DNA from 3 places in the Azospirillum sp. UFLA03-27 genome. Region 3 is predicted to be linked to each of the others. Evidence: predicted binding sites of a transcription regulator. Region 3 holds the regulator's gene; each other region holds the start of a gene.
The links. Region 3 encodes PhoB, which activates phosphate uptake and scavenging genes when phosphate is short. Its sites were predicted from a motif close to TNTCATAAAACTGTCA; they were not measured.

Region 1: Q4I23_RS13520 (RNA degradosome polyphosphate kinase) is a predicted target of PhoB. The motif match lies at 4,176-4,191, and genes of this name have one in related genera.
Region 2: Q4I23_RS11610 (DUF47 domain-containing protein) is a predicted target of PhoB. The motif match lies at 2,983-2,998, and genes of this name have one in related genera.

The regions. Positions count from the first base shown of each region.
Region 1 is NZ_JAUQTX010000074.1:12,933-19,609, forward strand. It holds gene Q4I23_RS13495 (FMN-dependent NADH-azoreductase) at 1-205, opposite strand, end outside; gene Q4I23_RS13500 (DMT family transporter) at 246-728, opposite strand; gene Q4I23_RS13505 (LysR substrate-binding domain-containing protein) at 801-1,715, shown strand; gene Q4I23_RS13510 (CYTH and CHAD domain-containing protein) at 1,864-3,486, opposite strand; gene Q4I23_RS13515 (SixA phosphatase family protein) at 3,558-4,076, opposite strand; gene Q4I23_RS13520 (RNA degradosome polyphosphate kinase) at 4,293-6,440, shown strand; gene ppx (exopolyphosphatase) at 6,460-6,677, shown strand, end outside.
Region 2 is NZ_JAUQTX010000059.1:12,302-18,978, reverse strand. It holds gene Q4I23_RS11635 (MFS transporter) at 1-212, shown strand, start outside; gene Q4I23_RS11630 (hypothetical protein) at 357-647, shown strand; gene Q4I23_RS11625 (P-loop nucleotide/nucleoside kinase family protein) at 655-1,185, opposite strand; gene rraA (ribonuclease E activity regulator RraA) at 1,269-1,766, opposite strand; gene Q4I23_RS11615 (NUDIX hydrolase) at 1,825-2,871, opposite strand; gene Q4I23_RS11610 (DUF47 domain-containing protein) at 3,102-3,755, shown strand; gene Q4I23_RS11605 (inorganic phosphate transporter) at 3,760-4,767, shown strand; tRNA gene Q4I23_RS11600 (tRNA-Gly) at 5,073-5,147, opposite strand; gene Q4I23_RS11595 (ATP-binding protein) at 5,499-6,677, shown strand, end outside.
Region 3 is NZ_JAUQTX010000017.1:19,245-25,921, reverse strand. It holds gene pstC (phosphate ABC transporter permease subunit PstC) at 1-625, shown strand, start outside; gene pstA (phosphate ABC transporter permease PstA) at 618-1,916, shown strand; gene pstB (phosphate ABC transporter ATP-binding protein PstB) at 1,954-2,739, shown strand; gene phoU (phosphate signaling complex protein PhoU) at 2,799-3,599, shown strand; gene phoB (phosphate regulon transcriptional regulator PhoB) at 3,631-4,335, shown strand; gene Q4I23_RS04530 (hypothetical protein) at 4,530-4,787, opposite strand; gene Q4I23_RS04525 (DsrE family protein) at 4,793-5,230, opposite strand; gene Q4I23_RS04520 (HesA/MoeB/ThiF family protein) at 5,257-6,045, opposite strand; gene Q4I23_RS04515 (hypothetical protein) at 6,117-6,677, opposite strand, start outside.

The sequences.
Region 1 (6,677 bases), on a different contig from region 3:
CGCCAAACGCGATGTCGTCCATCACGGCCGGAGACGCCGCCAGATGGTCGCCGGTCAGATGCGGAACGGGAGCCGCGGCCAGATCACGATGGATGATGTCGATCGCCGGATTGTGTTCCTTCAATCTTTTGACGATGGCTCCGGACAGCATGCGGCTTACGGATTGCTCACCGAGAATGCTGGAGTCGATGTGAAGCAGTTTCATGGGTGATCTTTCTTGAAAGGCTGGCGAGAGCGGCGTGCTGTCACGAACCGGCGGACGGTTTCGCGCCGAACGCCGGCAGCTGCATCACGATCAGCCCGAGAAAGATCAGGCCAAGACCGGCGAGACGGGACAGCGAGACGGGCTTTCGAGGGAGGCCGACAAGACCCCATTGGTCGATGATGATCGACGCCAGCATTTGCCCGGCGATGGCCGCCATGATGAATCCGGCGGCGCCGAGTTTCGGCGCAAGCATGAGCGCGCCGGTGATATAGACGACGCCGACAACACCGCCGATCCATATCCAGCGAGGGGCTTGTACCAGATTCGAGAGGGTCGGCGCTTCCACCCTTGCCAAAGCCATGACGGGCAGGATGCAGGCGAAGCTGACGCACAGGGATACGACCGTCCCCCACAGCGGATGGCCGAGCGACCGTCCCAGGACGGCGTTGGCCCCGGCTTGAAACGGAACAACCGCACCAGTGATGATCGCGGCCAGGATGAGAAACAGCGAATTGGTTTGCATGGTTGAGCCTCCATGCATCACCAGATGATGCATTCGCTTTGTGGATGGAAATTCTGATGTAATATCCTTCACATGCACAGCACGAATACCCTTCGTGGCATCGACCTCAACCTGCTGGTGGTCCTCGATGCTCTGCTGACCGAGCGGCATGTGTCGCGCACGGCATCCCGATTGAACATGAGCCAGCCAGCGGTCAGCCACGCGCTCGGGCGTCTGCGGCATCTGTTCGATGACCCCCTGTTGATACGCCGCGACGGGCAACTCGTGCTGAGCGCAAGGGCGCTTGAAATTGCTCCGGTGCTGACCGAAGCCCTGCGACAGGTGCGGGAGGTTCTAGGACCGGGAGGCTTCGACCCAGCCAAGGAAAAACGGACGTTTCGCCTTGCGATGTCTGATTATGGCTCTGCTGTCGTCCTTCCCGGTCTGCTGAAAACGCTGCGCCTCGAAGCGCCGGGGATCGACTTGGTGATAACCCAATCGAGCCGGGAAGCGATGCTTCGGCAGGTGTTGGACGGGGACTGTGATCTGGCGGTCGGCGTGTTTCCCGATCTTCCAGAACGGATCGAAGCAGAGCAGCTTTTCGTCGAGCGCTTCGCTTGCCTTGCGGATCGGGACGGGCTGGGAAGCCATGACCGCCTGGATATTGGAGCCTATCTTGCCCGGCCACACGTGCTCGTCGCGATGAAGGACGAAGCAAACACCGAGATCGACACGGCCTTGCGCGCCGTCGGCCACACGCGCCGCATCGCTGTCACGCTGCCGCATTGGGGAAATGCGCCACGGTTGATCCAAGGGACAGATCTCGTTCTGACCGTGGCCCGGAAAGCCCTTGCGCTCTATGAGCATGACCCGGCCGTCATCGTCTTCGAGCCGCCATTTCCGATACCGCCATTTCCCTTCGTTCAGGTTTGGCATGAACGGCGCGGCGGCGATCCCGGGCACCTGTGGCTGCGCAACGCGGTCGCGGGCGTCTCGATGGCCGTGTAGTTGGTTGCCATCCGACATGGGTGCCGTCTACGCACCAAAGCTCCGGGTCGATCCGTCCTTACGCGCCCTTCCGTTTGCCGATCGCCAGCAAGCAGACGGACATGACCGTCATCCCGGAACCGTCAGACAGAATCCCGGAAACTTGCCATCACCAGAACACCGGCCCGTCGCGGAAGGTTTTCCACAGCCCCGGCAGCGCCTTGCGGCGCTTGTCGGCTTGTTTGGTTAGCCAGCGGGCGGTCGCTTCGGCGGCGGGCCGCTGCTCGGGCCGGTCCGCCGACAGACGGCGCAGACGATCGCCGGCCACCGCGGCGTCGTGCTCGGCGTCCAAAGCGCCCAACAGGGTGTCCAGCGCGGCGATGAAGGGCACCGTTGCGGTTTCGGCGTAGAGGCCGCGGAAGAACTCAGCCGTGTGGCGCAGCTTGCGCAGGCGGCGGCGCAGCCGGTCGCGCGCCGCGGCGTCGGCACCGTCCAGGTCGCGCCCCGCCTTCAACGCTCCGGCCTTCAGCGCCTTGGCGTGCTGGGCGGCCAACCAGGGGCCGGACAGCTCGGCCATCGGGCGGTCGAGCTGGGCGCGGACCTCCGGAGCGGCGCCGGACTGCCACGCCCCGTCCTCCAGCCAGGCGCCGAGCGCCAGGATCAGCCCGGTGCAACGTGGGGATTGGATCGCCTCCACCGCCGCCAGCGCGGGCGCCCGCCGGGTTTCCCGCACCGCGGCGGTCAGCGCGGCGATTCCATCGGCGGGGGCCTTCCCCGTCGCCGCGAAGGGCGCGATCCCATGGGACAGCAGCACGTCCCAGTCGCGCGCCGGGCCGAGCTGGCGGGAGAACCAGCGGATGTCGTTCCCGGCGTGGCAGGCATCCGGCACTCCGGCCAGGGGGCGGAACAGGCGGATGGCGGTGCGCAGGCGGCGCAGCGCGACGCGCATCTGGTGCAGCCCCTCCACATCGCCGCCGGCCAGGGCGCAGGCCTCGTTGGCGAGCAGAAGGCGCAGGCCGTGCCGCACGATGTGGCGGTAGGCCTCGGCCACCGTGGTGACCGGGGTCAGGCCCAGCGGCTCCGGCAGGACGGGGGCGGGCAGGCGCCCGGTGACGAGGCGGTCGCCGATTTCCGCCTTGCTCTCCGTCCCGATGCGAACCGGCACGCGGCGCTGGAGCGCCAGCGCGAGGTCGAACAGGCGGCCGATGCGGCCCGACTTAAGCTCAAGCTCGACCTCGCTGATGCGGGCACAGGCGTTGCCGGCGGTGATCTGGCCCTCGTCCACCGCCACCTCGATGGAGGTCAGGGCGTCCGGGCGGACGAGCAGGGTGGTGCGCCGGAACTCCGTCGTGAACTGCGGAACCAGTGCCGCCCGCGCGTCCTCCGGCACCAGGGCGGCGACACCCTCGGCGTCGAGGGGTGTCATGTCGGGGGCGGCCGTGGGGATGGCCCAGTCCCATTTCTTGCGGATGGCCACCGCGGCCGAATCGCCGGGGGTGGCGGCGTTGATGGTCTTCAGCGTCTGCACGAAGCGGTCGCCGTCCTGGCGCACCCGCAGGGCCACGCCCCCCAGGAACAGGCGCCGGTCCGGCGTGTCGTAATAGACGGTGCGCAGGTCGCGGACGGCCGGCGCGCCCTCCGCCTTCTCCTTCAGCGCGGGCAGGTCGGCAACGCGGGACAGATCGCGCGGATCGAGATGGAGCTTCATTTCCACCTCGCGCGTGGCGGACACCGTGGCGGACACCGCGGCGGGTGCGCCTGGGGGCGCGTTGTTCTGGGGCGCGGAAGACACGGGGGGCGACTCCTGCTCGGTTCCGGGCCTGCTCGGTTCGGAGTTGAAATACCCCATTTGGCAAAAGGGCGTTAAGAGAGTTTCCGCGGCAGGATGAAATCGGCCAGCCGTCCCGCCCCGCTGTCGAGGTCGGCCCAGCGGGCCGCTTCGAACAGAATGACGGCGCAGGCACCGGTTGGAAACTTCTCCGCCAACGCCGCGCGGTGCCGCTCCTCGCCGCTGCCGGTCAACTCGCGGGCGAGGTCGTGGAGGTCCGGGTTGTGAGCGACCAGCATCAGCGACGACACAGACTCGGGCGCGTCGCGCAGCCGTTCCAGAAGGACCCCGGCGCCGCACAGGTAGAGGCCGCGCTCGCGCTCCACCGGGATGCCCGGGGCGTCCATCACCTCCAGCAGGCGGTCCGCGGTGTCCGCCGCGCGCCGGGCGGTGGAGCACAGCACCAGCCCTATGCGCGCCCCGCGGTCCTTCAACTCGTGCCCGACCAGCCGGGCCGCCTTCCTGCCCCGCGGCGCCAGCGGGCGGTCATGGTCGTCCAGGGAGGGATTGTCCCACGCGGACTTGCCGTGGCGCATGAGATACAGGGTCTTCATCGAGGCGGTCCTTCCTGTCCGGATCGCGGTCCGGCGGGATGCGCCGGGGGTGCGACTGTTTTCGCAGCGGTATTATCGTGGCGGCAGTATTATGCTGTCTGACCCAAAACCGTAACGTAGTTGGGGTAGGTTGCTTGGCCCGCCGACCGCGGTGGGGCGGTTCGGCCCGACCGGACTGTAGCGGCACCACCCATCACGCAAAAGCCCGAGGCTGCTGTGACCGAACTTCAGGACTTGGAAGCGACCTGCATCGAAGCGGACGCGCCGGAGCGCTTCATCAACCGCGAACTGTCGTGGCTGGCCTTCAACCAGCGCGTCCTGGATGAGGCGTCCAACCCGAACCATCCGCTGCTTGAGCGGCTGAGGTTCCTGTCGATTTCGTCCAGCAACCTCGACGAATTCTACATGGTCCGCGTCGCCGGCCTGAAGGGGCAGGTGGCCGCGGGGGTGAAGACACCCAGCGCCGAAAACCTGACCCCGGCCCAGCAGCTCACCGCGGTGAACCAGCGCATCGTCGAGCTGATGAACGCGCAGCAGACCATGTGGCGCAGCCTGAAGCAGGACCTGCGCGAGGCCGGCATCATGGTGGCCGGCGCCGAGGACCTGACCGAGGGGGAGAAGGACTGGCTGGAGGCCAAGTTCCTCGACGACATCTTCCCCATCCTGACGCCCATCGCCGTGGACCCGGCGCACCCGTTCCCCTTCCTGCCCAACCTGGGCTTCTCGCTGGCGCTGCAACTGCACGAGCCGGTGAAGGGGCGGCATCTCGACGCGCTGGTCCCGCTGCCGGCGCAGCTCGACCGCTTCATCCGCCTGCCGGGGTCGGAAATCCGCTTCATCCAGCTTGAGAAGCTGGTGATGCTGTTCATCGACCGGCTCTTCCCGCCGTTCCAGGTGAAGGCCCACGGCGTCTTCCGCGTCCTGCGCGACAGCGAGATGGAGATCGAGGAGGAGGCGGAGGATCTGGTCCGCACCTTCGAAAGCGCGCTGAAGCGCCGCCGCCGCGGCAGCGTCATCCGGCTGGCCACCGACGCCGGCATGGCGGCCGACCTGCGCGAGTTCCTACGCCACGAGCTGCGCGTGTCGAACGACGACGTGTTCGTCCTGGACGGGCTGATCGGCCTGTCGGACACCCGCCAGCTCATCGTCGACGAGCGGCCCGATCTGGTCTTCCGCCCCTTCAACGCCCGCTTCCCGGAGCGCATCCGCGACTTCGGCGGCGACTGCTTCGCGGCCATCCGCGACAAGGACATCGTCGTCCACCACCCGTACGAGAGCTTCGATGTGGTGGTGCAGTTCATCCGGCAGGCGGCGCGCGACCCGCAGGTGGTCGCCATCAAGCAGACGCTCTACCGCACCAGCAAGGACAGTCCGATCGTCGCCGCGCTGATCGAGGCGGCGGAGGCCGGCAAGTCGGTGACCGCTCTGGTCGAGCTGAAGGCCCGCTTCGACGAGGAGGCCAACATCCGCTGGGCGCGCGATCTTGAGCGCGCGGGCGCCCAGGTCGTCTACGGCTTCGTCGATCTGAAGACGCACGCCAAGGTGTCGCTGGTGGTGCGGCGCGAGAACAAGGCGCTGCGCAGCTACGTCCATTTTGGGACGGGCAACTACCACCCGATCACGGCGAAGGTCTACACCGACCTGTCCTTCTTCACATGCGATCCGGCGCTCTGCCACGACGCGGCGGTGATGTTCAACTACATGACCGGCTACGCCACGCCGAAGCTGCTGGAGAAGATCGCCATCGCCCCGATCACGCTGCGCCAGAAGCTCGGCCAGCTGATCGACGCGGAGGTCGCCAACGCCGCCGCCGGCAAGCCCGCCCACATCTGGGTGAAGCTGAACTCGCTGGTCGATTCGGAGATCATCGACCAGCTCTACAAGGCGTCGCAGAAGGGCGTGCAGATCGACATGGTGATCCGCGGCATCTGCTGCCTGCGTCCCGGCGTCAAGGGCCTGTCGGAGAACATCCGGGTGCGCAGCATCGTCGGGCGCTTCCTGGAGCATGGGCGCGTCATCTGTTTCGCCAACGGCCACGCGCTGCCCAGCCCGCAAGCCAAGGTCTTCATCTCCTCCGCCGACTGGATGACGCGCAACCTGGACCGCCGCATCGAGACGCTGGTGCCCATCGAGAACCCGACGGTGCACGAGCAGGTGCTGGACCAGATCATGGTCGCCAACCTGAAGGACGAGGCGAACACCTGGAAACTCGGCCCCGACGGCGTTTATCATCGGGTGGAGGCTGGTCCGGACGCGTTCAGCGCCCATAACTATTTCATGACGAACCCCAGCCTGTCGGGGCGCGGCAGCGCGCTCAGCAGCAAAAAGACGCCGCCGCGGTTGAAGCTGCGTACGGTCATTTGATTGAGGACATCGGTTGCCTATGACGCCGGCGCAGGAACACACGGTCGCTACCAAGGCCGTCGAGAGGGTGGTCGACAAGGGCGAGCGGATCGCCGTGATCGACATCGGGTCCAACTCGATCCGGCTCGTCGTCTATGACGCCCTGAAGCGATCGCCCCTGCCGGTCTTCAACGAAAAGGTCCTGTGCGGGCTCGGCCGCGGGGTGGAGAAGACCGGTTGCCTGAACCCGGAGGGCGT
Region 2 (6,677 bases), on a different contig from region 3:
ACGCGCAGGAGCTGATGCCCGGCCGGGTCGGCATGGTGTCCGGCCTGTTCTTCGGTCTGGCCTTCGGCATCGGGGGAATGGCCGCCGCAGGGCTCGGCGTCCTGGCCGACTGGAAGGGCATCGGCTTCGTCTTCCAGGCCTGCTCGGTCGTTCCCCTGCTCGGCCTGTTCGCCGCACTGCTGCCCAACGTCTCCCCGCACAAGGCCCCCTGAACCGCAAGCGAGCCGACGTGAGTCCGCCGGACGGGTCTCCACTCCACCATCCGGAAAAAGGTTGTTTCGGCCTCGACAGGCCGGGCCGCCGTCGTCCAGACTGCCTCCCCAAATAGAATGGAAAACAACCAAAGGGAGGCAGGGATGGCGGCGGCTCCGTCCGGGATGGTGTTCGAGAATCCCACAAACGGCCAGCGGGAGGCGGTGACCAACCGTGAGATCCTCTGGGCCTTCCTGCTCGGCCCGGTCTACTTTGCGAAAAAGGCCGAGTGGCTGCACGCCGCGATCCACGCGGCGCTGATCCTCATCTCCATCCCGCTGTGGCCGGCCGGCGCCCTGATGACGCTGGGCGTCTGGGTCGGTTACGCCTGCGCGGCGCCGACGATCCTGGAATACCGGTACCAGAAAATGGGGTGGGAGAAGGTCGCGGGCTGATCCCGTCTCATCGAGGGCGCCCGGTCCCGTCGGGCGAGCGGATCGGCAAAACCGCCAGAATCGCCGCGACACAGGCGTCGACCGCGCGGCCCGCCGTGTCGACGACGACCGCCGGCCCGTCCCACGGCTCGTAGGTCCGCCCCATCACCGCCGCCCAGGAAGGCGGACGGTGCCCGGCGATGTCGCTGTGACGGGTTTCGACCCGGTGGCGGTGCTCAAGCGGGTCCGAGCACACGACCTCCACCTCGACCAGCGGCACCCCGGCCCGAAGCGCCGTGGCACGCCACGCCTCGCGCGTGATCTGGATGGGGTTGACCGAATCCGCGACGACGGTGGCGCCAAGCCGAAGATTGTCGCCAGCTACGGCGTAGGCGACTACATAGCCCTGCGGGCCGATCGAATCGTCGGCGCCGCCGGTTGCGCGAATCGCCTGCTCGATCGTGTCGATCCTCAGATAAAAGGCGCCGAGCCGTTGCGCCAACGCACAGGCAATCGTCGTCTTGCCGGTTCCGGGCAGCCCGCCGAAGACGATCAACATGCGCCGCACTCCTCTTGGCCGGGCTTGATGGCAGGATCACAGGGCCGGGCCATGGCGCCTTTGCCTGTCCCGTTCCATACCTGTCACGCGACGGCGCCGAACTCCTCCGGAGTCAGCACCAGCACGCCGTCCTCGTCGGCGAAGACCAAATCACCAGGATTGATCCGGATGCCGGCCAGCGTCACCGGCAGATCCTTCTGCCCCTCGCCGTTGCGGACGGTCTTGCGCGGAATCGCCGCCAGCGCCTTGATGCCCAGATCCAGCGTGGCGAGCACCGCGGCGTCGCGGACGCAGCCGTGAATGACCACGCCCTCCCAGCCGTTCTTCACCGCGTCCTTGGCGATCAGGTCGCCCATCAGCGCAGCGCGCAGGCCGCCGCCGCCGTCCACCACCAGCACCTTGCCCCGACCCGGCGTGCCCAGCGTCTCCTTGACGCGGGAATTGTCCTCAAAGCACTTCACGGTCACCGCGGCGCCGCTGAATTTGCAACGCCGGCCGAAATCGCGGAAGACGGGGTCGGCGACGCGGACGGTCTTCTCGAACCGGTCGTAGAGGTCGCAGGTGCTGTCGAAGTCGGTCATGCGCTTTCGCTCCCCTTCTTTAGGCATTGGCGGCAGAATACCCACAGATCAACGGTGGTCAATCCTCCGGGGCGGCGATGGCGCCCGTGCTGGTGCGCTCCAGGATGGCGCTGCGGCGGAAGCGGTAGAGTTCGGCGGGGCGCCCGCCGGTCTGGCTTTCATACTGGCCGGTCGGTTCCACCAGCCCGCCGGAGATCATCAGGCGGCGGAAGTTCTGCTTGTGCAGCCGCTCGCCCGACAGCGCCTCCACCACCTGCTGAAGCTGGTGCAGGGTAAAGGTCGGGGGCAGCAGCTCGAACACGATGGGGCGGTATTTCAGCTTGCCGCGCAGCCGCTCCAGTGCCGTCGCCAGGACGCGGCGGCCGTCGCGGGCCATCGGGCGGCCCAGCGCGCGGGGCATCTCCAGCCGCACCGTGCGCTCCTCCACCCCCGCCCGGCGGGCGAGGTCATGGTCGCGGAACGCCTCCACCACCAGCCCGGCCTCGTAGAGCAGTTCGTAGCGCTCCAGCACCCGTTCAGAATCCCAATCCCCGCCATCCAGGGCGAAGGCCATGCGGGCACGCTCACCGCGGCGGGCGCGGGCGGGCTCGTCAGGTGCTCCAGCGACCCAGCGGGCCAACGCCGGGCGGATCACCGAATCGAGCAGCGCCGGCGGCGAATCGCGCCAGTCCTCCCAGGGGAAGAACTCATACAGGCCGCGCCACTCCGCACCGTCGATGCGCAGCGGCGCCTCGCGCAGCAAGGCCAGATAGCCGACCACCAGCGAGCGCGGGCCGCCGAACAGCTCGTGCGGGTCGCGGTAGCGGTCGCCGAAGCTGTAGAGCTGTTCCACATAGCGCAGGGTCAGCCCGGCCGCGCCCTCCGCGACCGCGCGCAGGCCGTCCTGAAGGGTGCGGAAGCGCTCGGGATCGAAGGGGGCGCCCGGCAGCGCGTCGCGGTGGGGCGGCGGCTCGTCGCCGCGGCGGTGCGATTCGGGGATCTCGAAGCCGCTGCGCACGGTCACCACGCGCGGCTCGGCACCATTCGCCGGGGACACGCCCACCGAAACGATGGCCGCCGTCAGGCCGATCTGAGTTTCCGAGCCGTTCCGTGTTTCCCCTGCCACGCGCCACCCCGTTGCCGATCCGTCGGCGGCAGGATAAGCGGCCCGCCGCGGCAAATCACCGGTCTTTCCGCCGGCCACCCCCGTGAAATCTCGCCGCAAGCCGGCCCGGCATGACACTTTTGTGACTCCCCACGGGCGCCGGGGATGTTACACCAGCCGCGACGCTGAGGCTCGCGCGCGTCCGTGCGGGTCCCCAGCACTGCAGGCCGGCGTAAGTTGGAGAACCACGCATGCTGAATTTGTTCCGGGCCCTGATGCCGCGCGAAGAACGGTTTTTCGACCTGTTCGCCGAGCATGCCCGGACCGTCGCCACGGGCGCCGAGGCGCTGCGGGCGATGATGGCCAGCGGCCAGGACCTGGAGGAGCGGTTCCAGACCATCCGCCGGGTCGAGAGCGAGGCCGACGCCATCGAGAAGGAGATCCAGCTCGCCGTCCACCGCACCTTCATCGTGCCCTTCGACCGTTCGGACATCCAGGAACTCGGCAAGCGGATGGACGACGTTCTCAACCTCATCGAGGAGACCGCGCGTCACCTCGTGGAGGCGGGCTTCACCGATTACACGCCGGAAATGCACGCCCAGGCCGACGCCATCGTGCGCTGCACCGCCCGGCTGAGCGCGGGCATCCCCCTGCTCCGCGACATCCCCAAACACGTCGAGCAACTCCACGCGATGACCGCCGAGGTCTCGCGGATCGAGAGCGAAGGCGACCGGCTCCTGCGCGAAGCCAAGCACCGGCTGCGCGACGAGAGCGGCGGGCTCGACGCCCCCATCACCCATCGCCACGCCCTTCAACGCGAGATCATCGAGCTGCTGGAACGCGTGCTCGATGCGTGCGAGGACGTGGCCGACACCATCGACGGCATCATCGTCGAACAGGTCTGATCCCATGGAAGCCGCTACCCTCGCCCTGCCCATCCTCATCGGGCTGATCGGCGTCGCCCTCCTCTTCGATTTCCTCAACGGGCTGCACGACGCGGCCAACTCCATCGCAACGGTCGTCTCCACCCGCGTGCTGTCGCCGCGGACCGCCGTCGCCATGGCCGCCTTCTTCAACTTCATCGCCTTCCTGTTCTTCGGGCTGCATGTGGCGACCACCATCGGCACCGGCATCGTCGGGGCGGGGGTGGTGGACCCGCACGTCATCTTCGGCGCGCTGATGGGCGCCATCGTCTGGAACGTCTTCACCTGGTGGCTGGGCATCCCGTCCAGCTCCTCCCACGCGCTGATCGGCGGCCTCGTCGGGGCCGGCGTGGCGAAGGCCGGGCTGGACGCCGTGGTGGTGTCCGGTCTGGCGAAGACCGCCGCGGCCATCGTCGTCTCGCCGGTGGTCGGCTTCCTGCTGGCCAGCGTGATGATCGTGGCGGTGTCCTGGATCTTCCGGCGCAGCACGCCCTTCGCGGTCGACCGGCTGTTCCGCCACATCCAGATCGGCTCCGCCGCGCTCTACAGCCTGGGACACGGCGGCAACGACGCGCAGAAGACCATGGGCATCATCGCCGTCCTGCTCTATTCCCAGGGCCTGTTGGGGGAAACCTTCCACGTGCCCTTCTGGGTGGTCATCACCTGTCAGGCCGCGATGGGGCTGGGCACGCTGTTCGGCGGCTGGCGCATCGTCAAGACCATGGGGTCCAAGCTGACCGATCTGAAGCCGGTCCAGGGCTCCTGCGCGGAGACCGGCGGGGCCATCACGCTGTTCGTCGCGACGTGGCTCGGCGTGCCGGTCAGCACGACCCACACCATCACCGGGGCGATCATCGGCGTCGGCGCCGCCCGCCGCACCAGCGCGGTGCGCTGGGGTCTGGCGCAGGGCATCGTCATGGCCTGGGTCATCACCCTGCCGGCGACGGCCGTCGTCGGCGCGCTCTTCTACGAGCTGTCGCTGGCGCTGTGGTGACAGACCTAAAGCGACTTCCGTTCGCTTTAGACTCATATCGCCTCATTCGCCGGCTCTCAGCGGATGCCGATGGCATCCGCCTGCCGCCAGCGGGAACTCTGTTCCCGCGAGAGGCGGGCTCCGGTCGCATGTGCGACCGGGACCGCCGTCGCGGTCCAAAGCGGATTGCAATCCGCTTTAGCGGGGCCGGCGGGCCGAAAGGCCCGCCACCGGCTTCCGCCCCGGCGCCCCAGCGCAGCGACACGGCGCAAAACGCGAAAAGGGCGGCCCAAGGCCGCCCTTTTTCGTACCATCCGCGCTGAAAATGGAGCGGGCGAAGGGATTCGAACCCTCGACCCCAACCTTGGCAAGGTTGTGCTCTACCCCTGAGCTACGCCCGCGCCGCTCCAGCGGAGGAGCGCCCGTATACGCCCCGGCCGCGGCCAAGGCAAGCCTATTTTTTCACGCGACACCAATCCGTGCGTCGAAGGAGCCGCGGCACGGCAGGAATGCAGGCGGGCAGGGGCCGCCGCTTGCGGATTGCGCGATAAAACATACCAACATATGTTACGCTGCCTCGTTCAGAACGGAATTACCCAACCGTTGTTTTGAATGTCTGCGCATTCGAAATTGTTTCCTCTAACATGCCGATGACGCTCCGCAGGGGGGCTTCGATGGCCGGAACGGATATGGACCTGGGCGAATCGCAACCGATGCCCACGGCGGCGCCTCGGAAGGCGTCCTGCCGGCCCATGCCCGCACCCGACGCCACGCGCCCTCCGGATTCGGCGGATGGCGGAGCGGCCCGGCGCAACAGCGCGGAACGCAAGGTCGTCACCGTTCTGTTCGCCGACATCGTCGAATCCTCCAGCATGGTGTCGGGCCGCGACCCGGAGGAGGCCGACCAGACCCTTCTCACCATTCTGCAAGTCCTCACCGACTCGGTGGAGCGCTACGGCGGCACGGTGGCCCAGGTGCTGGGCGACGGCATCATGGCGGTGTTCGGCGCGCCCTCCGCGCAGGAGGATCACGCGTTGCGCGCCTGCCTCGCCGCGCAGGACATCGCCCGCTCGGCCATCGATTCGGACGAGTTCAAGATGCGGGTCGGCATCAGCTCCGGCGAGGTGGTGGCCCAGATCATCGAGACCGGGGTATGGACCGATTACCGCACCGTGGGCGAGACGGTGCATGTCGCCGCCAAGCTTCAGCAGCGGGCGCACCCCAACAGCGTGCTGCTGAGCCGCGAGACGTTGGACCTCGTGCCCAAGGGCCTGAGCGTCCGTCCGGCGGGAACGCTGCGCCTGTCCGCCACGGCGGAGCCGGTGACCGCCTTCGCCCTGGAAGCGGCGCGGGCGATGCGGCGCACGGCGATGGATCTGCTGTCAGCCGAAGGCACCCTGTTCGTGGGGCGCCAACCGGAACTGGCCATGCTGACCGGCGCGCTGCGGCGGGCCGAGCGGGGCCGCGGCGCCTGCGCCATCCTGATCGGAGAGGCCGGCATCGGCAAATCCCGGCTGACCGGCGAGCTGATGCGCAGCCCGGAGGCCGCGGCCTTCACCATCGCCATCTGGCCGCAATTCCCGATCCGCCGCCTGGGCGACCCCGACGATCTGGAGGCGGCGGCCCGCTGCCTCGCCCTGGCGGTCTGCGGAGCGGCGGACGGTCCGGCGATGGACGGCTCCACACTGGATGGCCCCACACGGGACGACCCGACACTGAATGGTCCGACGGTGGCCCGGCTGACCGCCGCCGCGGCGCGCAACGGCGGCGAACTGGCCGGCGAAGCGATGCGGGAACTGCTCGGCCAGCCCTCCGTCCATCCGCTGTGGCAGGGGCTCGACCCGGCCCAGAAGGCCGATTTCAGCATCGAGGGGCTGGTCGCGGCGATCCGCGAGCTGTCGGTGGAGCGCCCGCTGCTGATCCTCGTCGAG
Region 3 (6,677 bases):
GGCCATCTTCATGTCGGAATACGCCAGCCCGGGCCTGCGCACCTGGCTGAAGCCGATCCTGGAGGTGCTGGCCGGCATCCCGACCGTGGTCTACGGCTTCTTTGCCGCCCTGACCATGGCGCCCTTCGTCCGCGACGTGGGCAACAGCCTGGGGCTGAGCGTCAGCTCCGAATCGGCGCTGGCCGCCGGCTTCGTGATGGGCGTGATGATCATCCCCTTCGTCAGCTCGCTGTCGGACGACGTCATCAACGCGGTGCCGCAGAGCTTGCGCGACGGCTCCTACGGGCTGGGCGCCACCAAGTCGGAGACGATCCGTCTGGTCGTGCTGCCCGCCGCCCTGCCGGGCATCGTCGCCGCCGTCATGCTGGCGGTCAGCCGCGCCATCGGCGAGACGATGATCGTCACCATGGCCGCCGGCCTGACCGCCAACCTGACCGCCAACCCGCTGGACGCCGTGACCACGGTGACGACGCAGATCGCCACGCTGCTGGTCGGCGACCAGGAGTTCGACAGCCCCAAGACGCTGTCGGCCTTCGGGCTGGGCCTCGTCCTGTTCGTCGTGACCCTCACCCTCAACATGGTCGCCCTCCGGGTGGTCCAGAAGTATCGAGAGAAATATGACTGACCTCGTGGAACAGGATACGCGGGCCATGTCGGTCGCCGTCACCAAGTCGCGCTACCAGAGCGAGGAGTTCTCCGCCCGCCTGCGCCGCCGCTACGCCGCGGAGCGCCGGTTCCGGATCGCCGGGATGCTCGCCGTCGGGATTGCGTCTCTGATGCTGGTGGTTCTGCTCGGCTCCATCGTCAGCAAGGGCTACACCGCCTTCTGGCAGGCGCAGATCCGGCTTGAGGTGACCCTGGACAAGCAGCAGGTCGAGGAGCGGAACTACACCGCCATCGTCCGGCAGGCGCTCTACGCCCAGGTCCCCGCGGCCACCGACCGCGCCACCCGCCGCTCGCTGAACGACCTGCTGTCCTCCGGCGCGCCGTACGAGCTGGAGGCGATGGTCAACGCCAACCCCTCCATCGTCGGCACCACGCAGACGGTCTGGGTCCGCGCCGACGACGAGATCGACCAGTTCATGAAGGGCTTCATCCGGCGCGACGTGCCGGAGAGCGAGCGCCGGCTGAACGACGTCAAGATCGGGGCCATCGACGCGCTGGTCGCCAACGGGTCGATCCGCAGCACCTTCAACACCACCCTGTTCACCGCTGGCGACAGCCGCGAACCGGAACAGGCGGGCATCCTGGGGGCCGTCGTCGGCTCCGCCCTGACGCTGGTGGTGACCATGCTGCTGTCGGTGCCGATCGGCATCGCCGCCGCGGTCTATCTGGAGGAGTTCGCGCCGAAGAACCGCTGGACCGACCTGATCGAGGTGAACATCAACAACCTCGCCGCGGTGCCCTCGATCATCTTCGGCCTGCTCGGTCTGGCGGTGTTCCTCGGCTTCTTCGGGCTGCCGCGCTCCGCCCCGCTGGTCGGCGGCCTGGTGATGGCGCTGATGACCCTGCCGGTCATCATCATCGCCTCGCGCGTCGCGCTGAAGGCGGTGCCGCCGTCGATCCGCGAGGCGGCGCTGGGCGTCGGCGCCTCGCCGCTGCAGACGGTGACGCACCATGTCCTGCCGCTGGCCCTGCCGGGCATCCTGACCGGCACCATCATCGGCATGGCCCGCGCGCTGGGCGAGACGGCGCCGCTGCTGATGATCGGCATGGTGGCCTTCATCGTGGACATCCCCGGCGGCCTGACCGACAGCGCCACGGCCATCCCGGTGCAGATCTACATGTGGGCGGACAGCCCCGAGCGGGCCTTCACGGAGCGCACCTCCGCGGCGATCCTGATCCTGCTCGCCTTCCTCATCCTGATGAACGGCTTGGCCGTCTTCCTGCGCAAGAAATTCGAGAGGCGTTGGTAACCCCATGAGCGTCCAGACCCACATCCCGGCCACGGCCATGCCTTCGCGTCCTGCCGCCGGCATTCACGGCACCAAGATGGTCGCCCGCGACGTCAAGGTGTTCTACGGGGCCAAACAGGCGCTCAAGGGCATCAACCTGGAGATCCAGGAAAACCGCGTGATGGCGCTGATCGGCCCGTCCGGCTGCGGCAAGTCGACGTTCCTGCGCTGCCTGAACCGCATGAACGACACCATCGAGAACTGCCGCGTCGAGGGGCTGATCGCGCTCGACGGCGAGGATGTCTACGGCAAGTCGATCGACGCCGTGCAACTCCGCGCCCGCGTCGGCATGGTCTTCCAGAAGCCGAACCCGTTCCCGAAGTCGATCTACGACAACATCGCCTACGGCCCGCGCATCCACGGCATCGCCAGCCACCGCGACGAGATGGACGAGATCGTCCAGACCTCGCTGAAGCGCGCCGGCCTGTGGAACGAGGTGAAGGATCGCCTGCGCGAGCCGGGCACCGGCCTGTCGGGCGGCCAGCAGCAGCGCCTGTGCATCGCCCGCGCCATCGCCGTCAGCCCCGAGGTGATCCTGATGGACGAGCCCTGCTCGGCGCTCGACCCCATCGCGACGGCCCACATCGAGGAGTTGATCGACGAGCTGCGCGAGAACTACACGATCGTCATCGTCACCCACAACATGCAGCAGGCGGCCCGCGTCTCCCAGAAGACCGCCTTCTTCCATCTGGGCGACATGGTGGAGTGCGACGATACCGAGGAAATCTTCACCAACCCGCGGGACGAGCGCACCCAGGGCTACATCACCGGCCGCTACGGCTGATCCCCGGCCTCTGATCCCCAACAGCGCCGCCACTCCTCCCTCAGCGAAGGACGTGAAGCATGAGCAACGAACACATCGTGCGTTCCTTCGCGCACGAACTTGAGCGCCTGTCCAACCTGATCACCCAGATGGGCGGCGTCGCCGAAGCGCAGGTGGACGCCGCCGTGAAGGCGGTGGCCCGCCGCGACGTCGCGCTGGCCGCCCAGGTCATGCAGGCCGACCAGCGCATCGACGCCTACGAGCGCGATATCGACGCCGAGGCCGTGCGGCTGCTCGCCCTGCGCCAGCCGCTGGCCCAGGACCTGCGCGAGATCGTGTCGGCGCTGAAGATCGCGTCGGATCTGGAGCGGATCGGCGACTACGCCTCCAACATCGCCAAGCGCTCGCTGGCGCTGGCCCAGGTGCCGGTGGTGCGCCCGGCGGCGGCCATCCCGCGCATGGGGCGGCTGGTCGAGTCGATCATGAAGGACGTGCTGGACGCCTATATCGAGCGCGACGTCCAGCGCGCCATCGCCGCCTGGGAGCGCGACGAGGAGCTGGACGACCTCTACACCAGCCTGTTCCGCGAGGTCCTGACCTACATGATGGAGGACCCGCGCAACATCACGCCCTGCACGCACCTGCTGTTCATGGCGAAGAACCTGGAGCGGATCGGCGACCACGCCACCAACATCGCCGAGACCATCCATTATCTGGTGGTCGGGACGACGCTGCGCGCGGCGCGCCCGAAGAACGACGGCAGCAGCTTCGCCGTGGTCGAGCCGGGTGGTTCGGTCATGGATGCGGCCACGGAGGCGGTGGAACGGGGATTGCCGCGGGACGGTGGTCCGGATAACGATGGAGCGGGACATGCCGCGTGACGGCGAGACGCGCAGTGGGAGCGGGACAAGCATGAATTCGGCGCTGAAGCCGCTCGTTCTCATCGTCGAGGACGAAGCCGACATCGTGACGCTGCTGAAGTACAATCTGGAGAAGGAAGGCTTCCGCGTGAACGCCGCCACCGACGGCGAGGAAGCTCTTCTGCTGGCCGGGGAGCAGACGCCGAACATCGTCCTGCTCGACTGGATGCTGCCGCTGATGTCGGGGCTGGAGGTTTGCCGCCAGATGCGCCGCAACAGCAAGATGCGCGATATCCCGATCATCATGCTGACCGCCCGTGGCGAGGAGGCGGACCGCGTGCGCGGCCTGAACTCCGGCGCCGACGACTACATCACAAAGCCCTTCTCCCCGACCGAGCTGGTCGCCCGCATGCGCGCCGTTCTGCGCCGCTCGGCCCCCGGCATGACGGACGAGACGCTGCAGTTCGCCGACGTGACCATGGATCTGGCCGCCCACAGGGTGCGCCGGAACGGTCGCGACGTGCATCTGGGGCCGACCGAGTTCCGCCTGCTGCGCCATTTCATGCAGCATCCCGGCCGCGTCTTCTCGCGCGAGCAGCTTCTCGACGTGGTGTGGGGCCACGACGTCTATGTCGAGCCGCGCACCGTCGACGTTCACATCCGCCGCCTGCGCAAGGCGATGAACGAGGAGACGGAGATGGACCTGATCCGCACCGTCCGCTCGGCGGGCTACGCGCTGGACAGCAAGTCCGTGTGAGCGGCAGGAGTTTTGGGGGGCAATAGTGTTTTCACGGATTTCACGGATTTCACGGATTTTTATACTCGTGCGCAGCTCGTGTCGGATCGATCAGCTTGCACGAAGCAAGTCCAAGAAAAATCCGTGTCATCCGTGCTTAAATCCGTGCAATCCGTGTGAATTTTGTTGTTCGCCGGGAATCCGAAGAGCTGCCCTCACCCCTCCAGCAGCTCCACCGCCTCCCGCAAAATCGCCACCTTCGGGCCGAAGCGCTTCGCCGGGTCGCTGTCCTCGATGAAGCCGATCATCATGCGCAGGGCGTGCGCCACCCGCGGTGCGAGATTGGGATGCGCCGTCACATGCTGCGCCAGATGGACCAGCGCGTCCCGGTAGGGGCGGCCCTCGAAGCCCTCCGCGGCGATCGCCTCGAAGCGGTTCGCCTGTTCGATCACCAGGCTGTGGTCGTCGGTCATCGCGCTCACACGAACAGGATCGCGCCGGTCTTCGGCGCGTCGTTCAGGAAGGTGACGACGCCGCCGGTCTTCACCGGCACGTCGGGGCGCAACGGCACACCGGCAGGCAGGCCGAGCGCGCGCAGCCCCATTTCGCAGGCCATGACCGTGACCTTCAGCATCACGCAGGCCTCCAGCAACTCCTCGAAGCCGGCCAGTCCGTTGGCGGTGAAGGCGGCGTCGCGCTCCGCCGGGCGGCTGCCGTCGTCGGCGGGGTCCAGCCGGTGCCAGCCCGGCACGCCGTCCGCACCCTCGGCCAGCAGCGTGTTCAGGGCGCGGCCGGTGAAGAACAGCGTGACCTTGCGGTTGGTCGCCGCCGCCGCGCTGGCCATCACCAGGGCGTAGTGAACCCGGTCGAAGCCGCCCGCGAACAGGACGATGGACAGGGACTCAGGACCTTCCATGACTAAAGGGTTCTCCCAATCGCCGCTCAGTGGGCGGACAGGTCGTGGATGGTCGGGTGGGGGCCGCACAAGGGGCAGTCCGGGTCGCGGCGCACGGTGATGCGCTGGAAGGAGGCGTGCAGCGTGTCCAGCATCATCAGGCTGCCCGACAGGCCCTCGCCGATGCCCATGATCTCCTTCAGCACCTCGGTCGTCTGGAGCGAACCGACGAAGCCGGCCAGCGCTCCCAGCACGCCGCCCTCGGAGCAGGACGGCACCAGCCCGCGCGGCGGCGGTTCCGGGAACAGGCAGCGGTAGCAGGGGTGCGGATCGCCGAGATGCGCCTTGAAGGTGGACACCTGCCCGTCGAAGCGCAGGATCGCCGCCGACACCAGCGTCTTCTTCGCGAAGTAGCAGGCGTCGTTCAGCAGGAAGCGCGTGGCGAAATTGTCGGACCCATCGGCCACGATGTCGTAGCGGCCGATCAGGTCCAGCGCGTTGTCCTTCGTCAGGCGCGTCTTGTGCACCTCCACCGCCACGTCGGGATTGAGCGCGCGGATGCGGGCGGCGGCGCTCTCCACCTTCGGAACGCCGAGCGACGACTCGTCGTGGATCACCTGCCGTTGCAGGTTGGACAGGTCCACCGTGTCGTCGTCGATGACGCCGATGGTCCCCACCCCCGCCGCGGCGAGGTAGAGCAGCAACGGTGCGCCCAGCCCGCCGGCCCCGACGACCAGGACGCGGGCGCGCAACAGCGCCTCCTGCCCGATGCCGCCGACCTCCGGCAGGATGATGTGGCGGGAATAGCGGTGAAGCTGGGTGTCGGTGAAATCCATGATCCGCAGAATAGCGCGGAACGCCCCATGCCGCGCAAGCCCCCTCGCTCGGGCTCCTGCGGCGGGCGGCGTCAGGCGAGCAGGCTCATCTTGTAGGGGGTGGTCTTCGACGTGCTGGACGACTTGTTCGCGTCCTCCGCCGCCCACTGCTTCAGCCGGGCCTCGCGCTCCCGCATGATCTTGTCGAACGGGCGTTCCTCGGTCGATTCGGGCGACTTGGCGACCTTCTGGACGAAGTTCAGCTGATAGGGGATTTCGCCGATCACGTTCTTCGGCGGGACGATCACCAACTCGTACTGGCCGGGGTCGATCTTGAAGCTGGGCTTCTTCAGCATGTCCTCACCCGACTTGGCCGGGTCCATCGTGTCGCCGGAGGCCACGACCTTGCCCTCCTTGCTCATGAGGGCCCAGCGCGTCAAGGGAAGGGACATGTTGCCGACGAACTCGCCGCCCTGCGCGACGGTCAGCGTGTGCTTCTGGACACCTGGATCCTTGCCGACGACGGCGCGGGCGATGCCCTTCATCTGGGCGCCGGTCCCCACCATCATGATGTTCTGGCGTTCGGTGATGTCCAGCGTGTATTCGCGTTCATTCACGCCGCGGACGGCCTGGGAGATGACCGCCGTGTAGGT